Regions from separate parts of the Rothia uropygioeca genome, predicted to be linked through region 3. Evidence: riboswitches for the same ligand, from Rfam matches in the RefSeq annotation. Region 3 holds a riboswitch; each other region holds the start of a gene.
The links. Region 3 has a riboswitch for S-adenosylmethionine ahead of EWR20_RS10660 (bifunctional o-acetylhomoserine/o-acetylserine sulfhydrylase). Riboswitches for the same ligand answer to the same signal wherever they lie in the genome.
Positions count from the first base shown of each region.

Region 1: it holds a riboswitch for S-adenosylmethionine, as region 3 does, so the genes downstream of both, EWR20_RS02335 (LLM class flavin-dependent oxidoreductase) here and EWR20_RS10660 (bifunctional o-acetylhomoserine/o-acetylserine sulfhydrylase) in region 3, are expected to answer to the same signal.
Region 2: it holds a riboswitch for S-adenosylmethionine, as region 3 does, so the genes downstream of both, metE (5-methyltetrahydropteroyltriglutamate--homocysteine S-methyltransferase) here and EWR20_RS10660 (bifunctional o-acetylhomoserine/o-acetylserine sulfhydrylase) in region 3, are expected to answer to the same signal.
Region 4: it holds a riboswitch for S-adenosylmethionine, as region 3 does, so the genes downstream of both, EWR20_RS00900 (O-acetylhomoserine aminocarboxypropyltransferase/cysteine synthase family protein) here and EWR20_RS10660 (bifunctional o-acetylhomoserine/o-acetylserine sulfhydrylase) in region 3, are expected to answer to the same signal.

Region 1 covers NZ_NOIR01000001.1:533,932-536,127, reverse strand. Annotated here, with positions in the region: gene EWR20_RS02335 (LLM class flavin-dependent oxidoreductase) at 1-833, opposite strand, end outside; SAM riboswitch class IV at 950-1,072, opposite strand; gene EWR20_RS02330 (enoyl-CoA hydratase/isomerase family protein) at 1,256-2,026, opposite strand; gene paaE (1,2-phenylacetyl-CoA epoxidase subunit PaaE) at 2,060-2,196, opposite strand, start outside.
Region 2 covers NZ_NOIR01000003.1:356,545-358,740, reverse strand. Annotated here, with positions in the region: gene metE (5-methyltetrahydropteroyltriglutamate--homocysteine S-methyltransferase) at 1-912, opposite strand, end outside; SAM riboswitch class I at 1,034-1,146, opposite strand; gene EWR20_RS09685 (hypothetical protein) at 1,872-2,196, shown strand, end outside.
Region 3 covers NZ_NOIR01000004.1:132,466-134,661, forward strand. Annotated here, with positions in the region: gene EWR20_RS10660 (bifunctional o-acetylhomoserine/o-acetylserine sulfhydrylase) at 1-1,178, opposite strand, end outside; SAM riboswitch class IV at 1,310-1,424, opposite strand; gene EWR20_RS10665 (amino acid permease) at 1,655-2,196, shown strand, end outside.
Region 4 covers NZ_NOIR01000001.1:202,100-204,295, forward strand. Annotated here, with positions in the region: gene EWR20_RS00895 (dipeptide ABC transporter ATP-binding protein) at 1-671, shown strand, start outside; SAM riboswitch class IV at 848-965, shown strand; gene EWR20_RS00900 (O-acetylhomoserine aminocarboxypropyltransferase/cysteine synthase family protein) at 1,006-2,196, shown strand, end outside.

The DNA.
Region 1 (2,196 bases), on a different contig from region 3:
TTGACGTCATCGCGCTGACGACCGGCCTTCTCTGCCTCGTCTCGAATCTTGTCCGTCATGAATCGGGTGAGGTCCGGTCGAAGGCCCCCGACGAACACGGCTTCGGCGTGCTTGCCCGCAAAAGCCTGCCCCCGCGACGAAGCCCCTGCCTGAAAGATCACCGGTGTGCGCTGACGGGAAGGCTCGGTCAGACCGGCGCCCGGGACGGTGAAGTATTTGCCCTGGTGTCGAATCGGATGGACCTTAGCCGGGTCCGCGTAGACGCCGGACTCTCGATCCTTGACCACGGCGTCGTCCTCCCAGGATCCTTCCCACAGTTTGTAGCAGACGTCGAGGAACTCGTCGGCGATCTCGTAGCGCTTGTCATGCTCGATTTGGCGCGGCAGTCCCTGATTCTCGGCCGCAGAGGGGAGGTACGAGGTCACCACGTTGAATCCGACGCGCCCTTTGGTCAGGTGGTCGAGCGTCGCGTATTTCCGGGCGAGAGTATAGGGCTGCTCGTAGGTCACGGCGCTGGTCACGCCGAAACCGAGGTTTTCGGTCACGGCCGCCATCGCTGAAATCTGCATGAACGGATCGTTGACCGGTACCTGTGCACCGCCGCGGATCGAAGGTGCCGCGGAGTTCTTGTAGACGTCGTAGATGCCCACGACGTCGGCCAGGAAGACCCCGTCGAACAACCCTTTCTCTAGGGTTTTGGCGAGGTCTGTCCAGTATTCGATGGTGTTGTACTCAGTGGCACGCGAGCGAGGGTGGCGCCACAGATCAAAGCTCTGATGACCCACGCACGTCATATCAAAGGCGTTGATGGCGATGCGCTTCTTTTCCGACATCGGGATTCCTTTCGGTGCATGGAGGGACTCCAACAGGTCTCCGCGCGCCCGAGCCTTGCGCTTCTGTCCCGGTAACGAGAAGCGGCGCAAACATTCACGCGGTGGCGCCGATTCTCGCGCCGTACTTGCATGTCCGCCGGTCGCAATGCCGACGGTGCCAGATCATCATCTGGGGCACCCCGCTACGGGAGAGGGTTGCCGCCCAACCAGCCAGAGCTTGATCGTTGGGACTCTTGATCTTCTCCATCCGAGCGTATGCAAGCACCTGGTTCGCAGCCATCCTGTGAGCTTCTGTTACCCGCTTTTCGCAGTGTTACGTGGAACCGCGTCCGTACCCCAATCCAGCCACATCAGACATATTGCCCGCTTTCGCAAAGAAAACGGGCAATATGGGCCTGGATCAAAAGTAGGGGTTGATACGGCTATTGGCCTCGGAAGTTCGGTTTGCGCTTTTCCTGGAACGCCGTGAAACCCTCCGCGTAATCATCCGTCGAGCAGAGCCGTGCCTGTTCGGCGGATTCGGCGGCCATGGACTCCCACAGTCCAGCCCGTTCGTCGCGCAGTTGACTGATCAGTGATTTCGAGACCAAATATGCTTGGGTCGCCCCTTGGGCCACTTTTCGCACCCTCTGCATCGTAAAATCGAGCACGTCGTCCGCCGGTACGGACCGGGAAAACAGCCCTGCGGTGACCGCTTCGGAGCCACTCATCATCTCGCCCGTGTAAATCAGGTCGAGGGTCCGGTGCGCGCCCAACCGCTCGTAGAACAGTGCGTGGCCACCCGAGTCCAACGTTGCCCCAAGATTCGCGAAGGGGGAACCGATCTTGGCGTCCTCGGCCACGTAGACGACGTCGCTCGCGATCGCCAGGCCCAGCCCGACCCCCAGACACGCCCCGTGGACCGCGGCGAAGGTCGGAGCCGAGAATGCAGAAATTTGCCGAAACAAGGCCGTGGCCCGATTCCCGAGATACCCTTCGACGTCATCGTGGGCCGGATCGACCCCGGAGATGTCGCGGCCGGCGCAGAAACCCCGTCCTTCACCCCTCAGAACCAGCGCCCGGACTCCCGCATTCTCTGCCGCGCGGTAGGCCTCCGACAGTTCGGCAAGGTCTTCGGAATTCAGTGCATTGAGCTTCTTCGGTGCGTCGAGCACTATCTCGGCGATGTCGTCGGAGATGGTCAGATCAATCATGATCGGGATTCCTTTCCTCGCGCACTCCAGCGGTTACGCGTCGAAGTCAACTTCCAGACTGTCGGAGGTCGGCCGTGTTTGGCAGGTCAGAACGTAGCCCGATTCGACTTCGTCCTTCTCCAGCGCAAAGTTCTCTTCCATCGTAAAGTCGCCGGAAACCACCTTGGCCC
Region 2 (2,196 bases), on a different contig from region 3:
ATCGTTGAGAGGCGAGATGGGTTGATTCGAAGGGGCAGTATTGCCGCGCAGACCGAGTCGATCCACGAGTTCGAGCGCCGCCTGGTGTTCGTTGAAGGTATAGATGTGCAGTCCTGGGGCCCCTGCGGCAAGGGCCTGGCGAGCGAAGTCCTCCGCCGAGTCCACTCCGACGGCCAGGCGTTCTGCGAACGTCTCGGCGGTTTCGAGCCTGTGTGCGAGACCTGCATTCGGCTCGATCCCTGCGAGTCCGCACACCCGCAGATACCTCCGCAGGCTTGTCACGGGCAGAATTCCGGGGATCAGAGGCAATTCGACGGCATTGGCGCGGGCCCGCTCGGCGAGACGAGCGTAATCGGAAGGGTCCGGATAGACCTGAGTGATGGCGAAATCCGCTCCCGCCCGTTGCTTGGCCAGCAGGACCTCGGTGTCGTGGTGGATGCTCGAGGATTCTGGGTGACGGACCGGATAGGCCGCCACGCCCACGGCCAGACGTCCGGCACACAATTTGGCCGATCCCCTCGACTCGACGCCACGGATCAGTTCCACCAGGTGTCGAGCGAAGGGAAGTTCGCCCTGCTTGAGGGCGTAGTTCTCAGGTCGATCGCCCCTCAGAGCCAGGAGGCCGCGCACGCCAAGCCGGATGATCTCATCGACCAGTTCTTCGAGCTCGGAAGCTATCTGTCCGGTCGAGACGATGTGGGCCAATGGTTTCAGCTCCGTTTCCTCGACGAGGTGTCGTAGCAAGTCCAGGCTTTGGCGCCTCCTCTCGCCATCCACGGCGGCGGTCACGGAAACGTAATCAGGGCGAGTGGGTTCGATCTCGGCGATAGTGGTTTCCAATGCCTGTCGGCTCATCCTGCTGCGAGGCGGATAGAGCTCGAAGGACAACGCTGGCCTGTCATCAGGGTTCACGCCGGGTCTCCTTTCGGTACACCCGACGGAGAGCGGAGCCTCCTCGTCCGCCGACGCAACCGACCCGGTCCAGTGGGACCGTGCCGGAGTTGCGCCGACGACGTCCGGAGACGGCCGATACACTCCATCGGTCCTGGCGGGAGCACCTTTCCTCGGGACCGAGATGTTCGGGTTTCCGTGAGGAGGTTGCTGCGGCGTCGACGAGCCAGGTCTCTCGGCCGCTCTGGATAGATACGCAAGTATTCAATCCGCCTCAGCGCAGGCCCGCAAGAGATGAGAGAGTTTGACGCCGCATTTCGCGCATTGAGCGCACCCACACGCTTGACGCAACGTCGACGTCATATGACGTGGCCGCAATGAATCGTGACATCGAAGTTCATGAAAGCGGCCGACCCCGCCATCCGGTATGGGCGGGAGAAGCCGGAGTCGGAACGTTGTCAGACGGAACGAGCGTTCACGAATGACTGTTCCCGGCCGTGAAACTTTGATCGTTCACGGTCTTGTCGACAGTTCGTATCGCTTGTGTTCTTTTCGATTTCCCCTGCCGGACCGGATACTTCTCCAGGTATTCGAGAACGGTCGTTCGCGACAACAAGCTATTGCACAATATTTGATACAAGGATTCACTATTGCGCCAAGACCATTGGTGTCCTGTTCCAAGAAGCGGACCGATGTGGCCGGGGTAGAGGTCGCACATAGCGCGGAAGCCCCCTCCCGTCGGGGCGTCATCAGGACGACGTGGCCCGATATACCGAGTGGGATTTTCTCCGCGGTTGGAGCATGCAAGATACCTAGAAGAAAAATGCAGTAATCTCTCGACCGTTTTTGGTTTTGTCGGATACGAATTGTTAAAGCCCAATGCCTTCGGTATTATCCCGAACTTGAGTCACCCTATTGTGGTGAACGACAAATTCATGTTTGGATAGTGACGTCAGATCAAACACCCGCGAGAGGAAATAATGACCGAGAACCACGACTCCCCGGCAGGCAACCAGCCTCCTCAGTACGGCGGCTCCCCCGAGGGCGGCCAGCCGCGGTACCAGGGTGGAGACACGGGTTACGGACAGGGAAACGGACCCGTTCAAAACCAGAGCGGGGCACTTGTCGCCCCCAAGCCCGTCAAGACGGGGGCGCTCTTGGTGTACATCTCTGCTGCCATAACCATCATCGGTTTGATCATTTCCCCATTCGTTCTCATGGGCAGCGCCGAATACAAGCAGCTTCAGGACCAAGGCCAGTCCGGTCTCGTCTGGGGCGGCTTGATTTTCGGCGCCGTCATCTCTG
Region 3 (2,196 bases):
TCTCCGATGTTCGCGACGTTCGAGTGGAGCACGAGGGAGTCCACAAAGGCCTGTGCCGGTTCGGAGCCGCCTTCGAGTTCGAATCCGACGATCGCGCCCACCCCGTTCGGAGCGTATTTCTTCCCTCGCTCGTACCATTGCGACGATTCGAGCCCCGCATAGTGCACTCGGGTGACTTCGGGACGCGCTTCGAGCCACCGAGAGACCTTTAGCGCGTTGTCGACATGGCGTTCCACGCGGAGGGACAGGGTCTCCAGGCCGACGGAAATATTGAAGGCGTTGGTCGGTGAGATCGACGAACCGAGGTCGCGCAGAAGCGTGACACGAGCACGCAGGATGTAGGAGAGATTGACTCCGAAGACCCCGTTTGGCCCCAAGTCCTCGGCGAACACCAAGCCGTGATAGCTCGGATCCGGCGTATTGAATTGCGGGTATCGCTCCGGGTACTTCGAGTAGTCGAATCGACCGGAGTCCACGATCACTCCGCCCATGCTGTTGCCGTGGCCGCCGAGGTACTTGGTTGCGGAGTGCACGACGACGTCGGCACCCCACTCGAAGGGGCGCACCAGGTATGGGGTGGGAACCGTGTTGTCCACGATCAGCGGTACCCCGACCTCGTGGGCAAGGTTCGCGAGAGTTTCGATGTCGAAGACGTCACTGCGAGGATTCGGAACGGTTTCCCCGTAGAAGGCTTTGGTATTCGGTTTGACCGCCGCGCGCCAGGCCTCGGGATCGTCGAAATCTTCCACGAAGGTCGTTTCGATACCGTATGCACCCAAGGTGTGCTTGAGGAGATTGTACGTGCCGCCATAGAGGCTCGGGCTGGCGACGATGTGGTCACCGGCCTGCGCCGTATTGAGGATCGCGATCGTGATGGCCGCTTGCCCTGAAGCCACGAGGAGCGCTCCGACGCCTCCTTCGAGGGCAGCAATGCGATTCTCGACGACCTCCTGGGTCGGATTCGTCAGGCGTGAATAGATGGGACCGAGTTCTTTGAGCCCGAAGCGGTTTGCGGCCTGTTCGGCGTTGTCGAACACAAACGATGTGGTCTGATAGATCGGAAGAGCCCGTGCACCGGTTGCAGAATCGGGCTCTTGGCCCGCGTGAATCTGTTGTGTCTCGAACTTCCATCCCTGCGGGCTGGAAGGAGTCGGAAGGCTGTGAGAGGCCGTGGTCATATTCTGCTCCTGTTGAATCAAGGGCATGGAGCGACCGATCGTCTCGCAAAAGCGAGCACCCGGGTCGACCCGGAACCCTCTGGTTCACCGGGGAATACGAGTCTCACTCTTCGTGACGACCGGGCACACCGCGCCCGCGCTTGTGATCGCGTTGTTCGCGATCACCAGGTCCTCACCCAGGGCACCCCACCGCGGTTGGAGGGTTGCCGGCCAGCAAGCTGGGGCTTGTCACTGGCTCTCTTGACCCATATCCAGGTTTTCCTACGGCCGACCGACACGTCAAGTAGGAGACGGAAACTACGCTTACATGAAACGCCGTGACATTTATGACGCGGAGTGGGCCATTGCGTAATCTGGCTCATGGCCCGCTCCGCCAGGACGGGGCGCATGCATCGTCGAGCTCTCGAAGGACTGCCTTGAATCAGGAACAGGACCCCTCAGATCAAGTTACCGAAACTTCGCGCGCGGACGACGTCGTGCTCGGCGGGGAATCTGCGCTCAAACGCGGGCTGACTCTGCGACATATCCGGTTCATTGCGTTGGGTTCGGCTATAGGAACCGGGCTGTTTCTCGGCTCCGCGGACGCGATACAGTTCGCGGGCCCGTCGGTCCTGTTGGCTTACATCGTCGGTGGCGCCGCGGTATTTATGGTCATGCGTGCCATGGGAGAGATGGCCATGGTCCACCCCGTTCCGGGTTCCTTTTCGGAATACGCGACTGAATACCTTGGCCGGTGGGCCGGATTCGTCACCGGGTGGAGCTTCGCATTCGAAATGGCCCTGGTTGCGGTCGCGGATGTCACGGCGTTCTCCTTGTACATGCGGTTCTGGTTCCCGGACACGCCCAGCTGGATCTGGATCGTCTCGGTCGTCGCGATCATCATGGCCATCAACCTGACCAAGGTGAAGGTTTATGGGGAAGTCGAGTTCTGGCTGACGCTGATCAAGGTGGGCGCCATCGTTGCGATGATCGTGGGTGGGCTCGCGCTGATTGTCTTCGGCATCCAGCTCCACCAGGA
Region 4 (2,196 bases), on a different contig from region 3:
GATCCGGAAAATCGACGACGGCCCGGATCCTGCTCGGTCTGGAATCGTATGACGCCGGCCGGTTGGAGATATTCGGTCGGCCGTTCGATGGCACGAAGCGCAACATCCGAGAGCTCTCGACGCGCGCCCGGTTCGTTCACCAGGACCCCAGCGCATCGCTCGACCCCCGGTATTCCGTGGCCGCGTCGATCGGGGAGCCCCTGCGGGGATTCCGTATCGGCACACGTGCACAGCGCGAACGACGAATCAACGAGCTCCTCGATCTCGTGGCCCTGCCTCGGGAATTGGCCAGTCGTCGGCCGGTAGAACTGTCCGGAGGGCAACGCCAACGTGTTTCCATAGCTCGGGCACTCGCTGTTGACCCCGAACTGGTGATTCTGGACGAACCGGTCTCGGCACTGGACGTTTCGGTTCAAGCCCAGATTCTTGACCTACTTGCCGATCTCCAGGATCGTCTGGGGCTCTCCTACGTGTTCATCAGTCACGATCTGGCGGTGATCCGACAGATCTCCGACGACGTGCTGGTTATGGCTCATGGCCGGGTGATCGAGTCGGGCCCCGCGGCGCAGGTCTTCGAGAATCCGCGCGAGGAGGCGACGCGGACCCTGATCAAGGCCGTTCCGGGATCTCGTTACGCTACCGATGTGTTCGGCCCCGCGCTGAGCGCCTAGACCTGAACTCGGTCCGCACGCGAACGGATTCCACGGAGTCCGCACTGATCATACGGGAGTCTCGCCAGGTCATATGACGTTTCCCGGCAGGTGGATTACCTTCATATGACGATCTGTCTGAACCGTGCGTCATGTCCTTTCGAGGTTGGTGGGAAGGCTGTAGGTTTCTGAATCAGGATCACGAGTACCGGTTGTGAAGCTCTGGCTGGCCGGTCGGCAACCCTTTCCGCTGTGATGGGGTGCCCCAGATGAAGATCCGGTCGGGAGCATACCGCTCCCCGGCAAGCACGGCGTTACGAGGCGAACTCGGCGCCCCGCCTTCGAGGGGATCACGATGTCAGCTGATAACAACCCGGCACCCGGAATCGGTACGGTGCAAGTGCACGGGGGTACGGCCAATCCGCCGGCTGCCCGACCTGTGCATCCGCCTTTGTACCTGACGGCCTCTTACGAATTCGAGACGTTGCGCGACGCACGTGAATGCTTCGGCCAGAGAGAACCCGGATTCACGTACTCACGCACCGGCAGTCCTACGGTGGGTTTGCTCGAGCGTCGGCTCGCGGAACTCGAAGGGGGCGTCGGTGCCGTCGCCACCGCTTCCGGCCAAGCGGCAACAACGCTCACCCTTCTTGCCCTGGCCGGTCGATCAGGTCAGAGCGAGGACGGCGAGCCCCACCCGGAGATCCCCGCCGGCCATGTGGTGGCATCCAACCGAATTTACGGTGGCACTGCCGATTTGCTCAACGACACTCTCGCCGAGGCGGGCATCGAGGTCACGTGGGTCAACCCGCATCGACCCGAGGAATGGGAAAATGCCGTCACGGCGCGCACTCGCGCGTTCGTCGTGGAGTCCATCGGAAACCCGCATGCTGACCTTCCCGATATCCCCGCGCTCGCGGACATTGCGCATACCGCGGGCGCCGCCCTGATCGTCGACAACACTCTCGCGACGCCATATCTCCTGCAGCCCGGGAAATTGGGTGCCGACGTCGTAGTCCATTCCGTCACGAAATACCTGACCGGAAATGGAACGGCGCTTGCGGGAATCATCGTCGACACCGGCCGGCTGACCCCGAGCGAGGACGCCATCCGATGGCCGCAGCTTACGGCTCCGCGGAGGAGATTCGGGAACAGATCCCTGGTCGAGGGGCACGGCGATCACGGAGCGTTCCTCCACCTCGTTCGCGCACAATTGCTCAACGACTTGGGCCCGAGCCTGGCTCCGTGGAATGCGCAACAAGCCCTTGAAGGCATCGAGACCCTCGACATCCGGGTTGAGCGCCATTGCCGTGTGGCCGAGGAGATCGCGCGTCGACTGGCGACTCATCCTCGCGTGTGCCGTGTCCGGCATCCGAGCCTTCCTGGGTCGCCGGATGCGGCCATCGCCGAACGAGACTTTCCGCGCGGCACCGGAGCGGTCTTGTCCTTCGACATCGCGGGCAACACATCGCAGGTGGAGGAATTCTTCGACAATTTGAAGCTGTTCAAGCTCGCTGCCAACCTGGGCGACGCTCGATCCATGGCA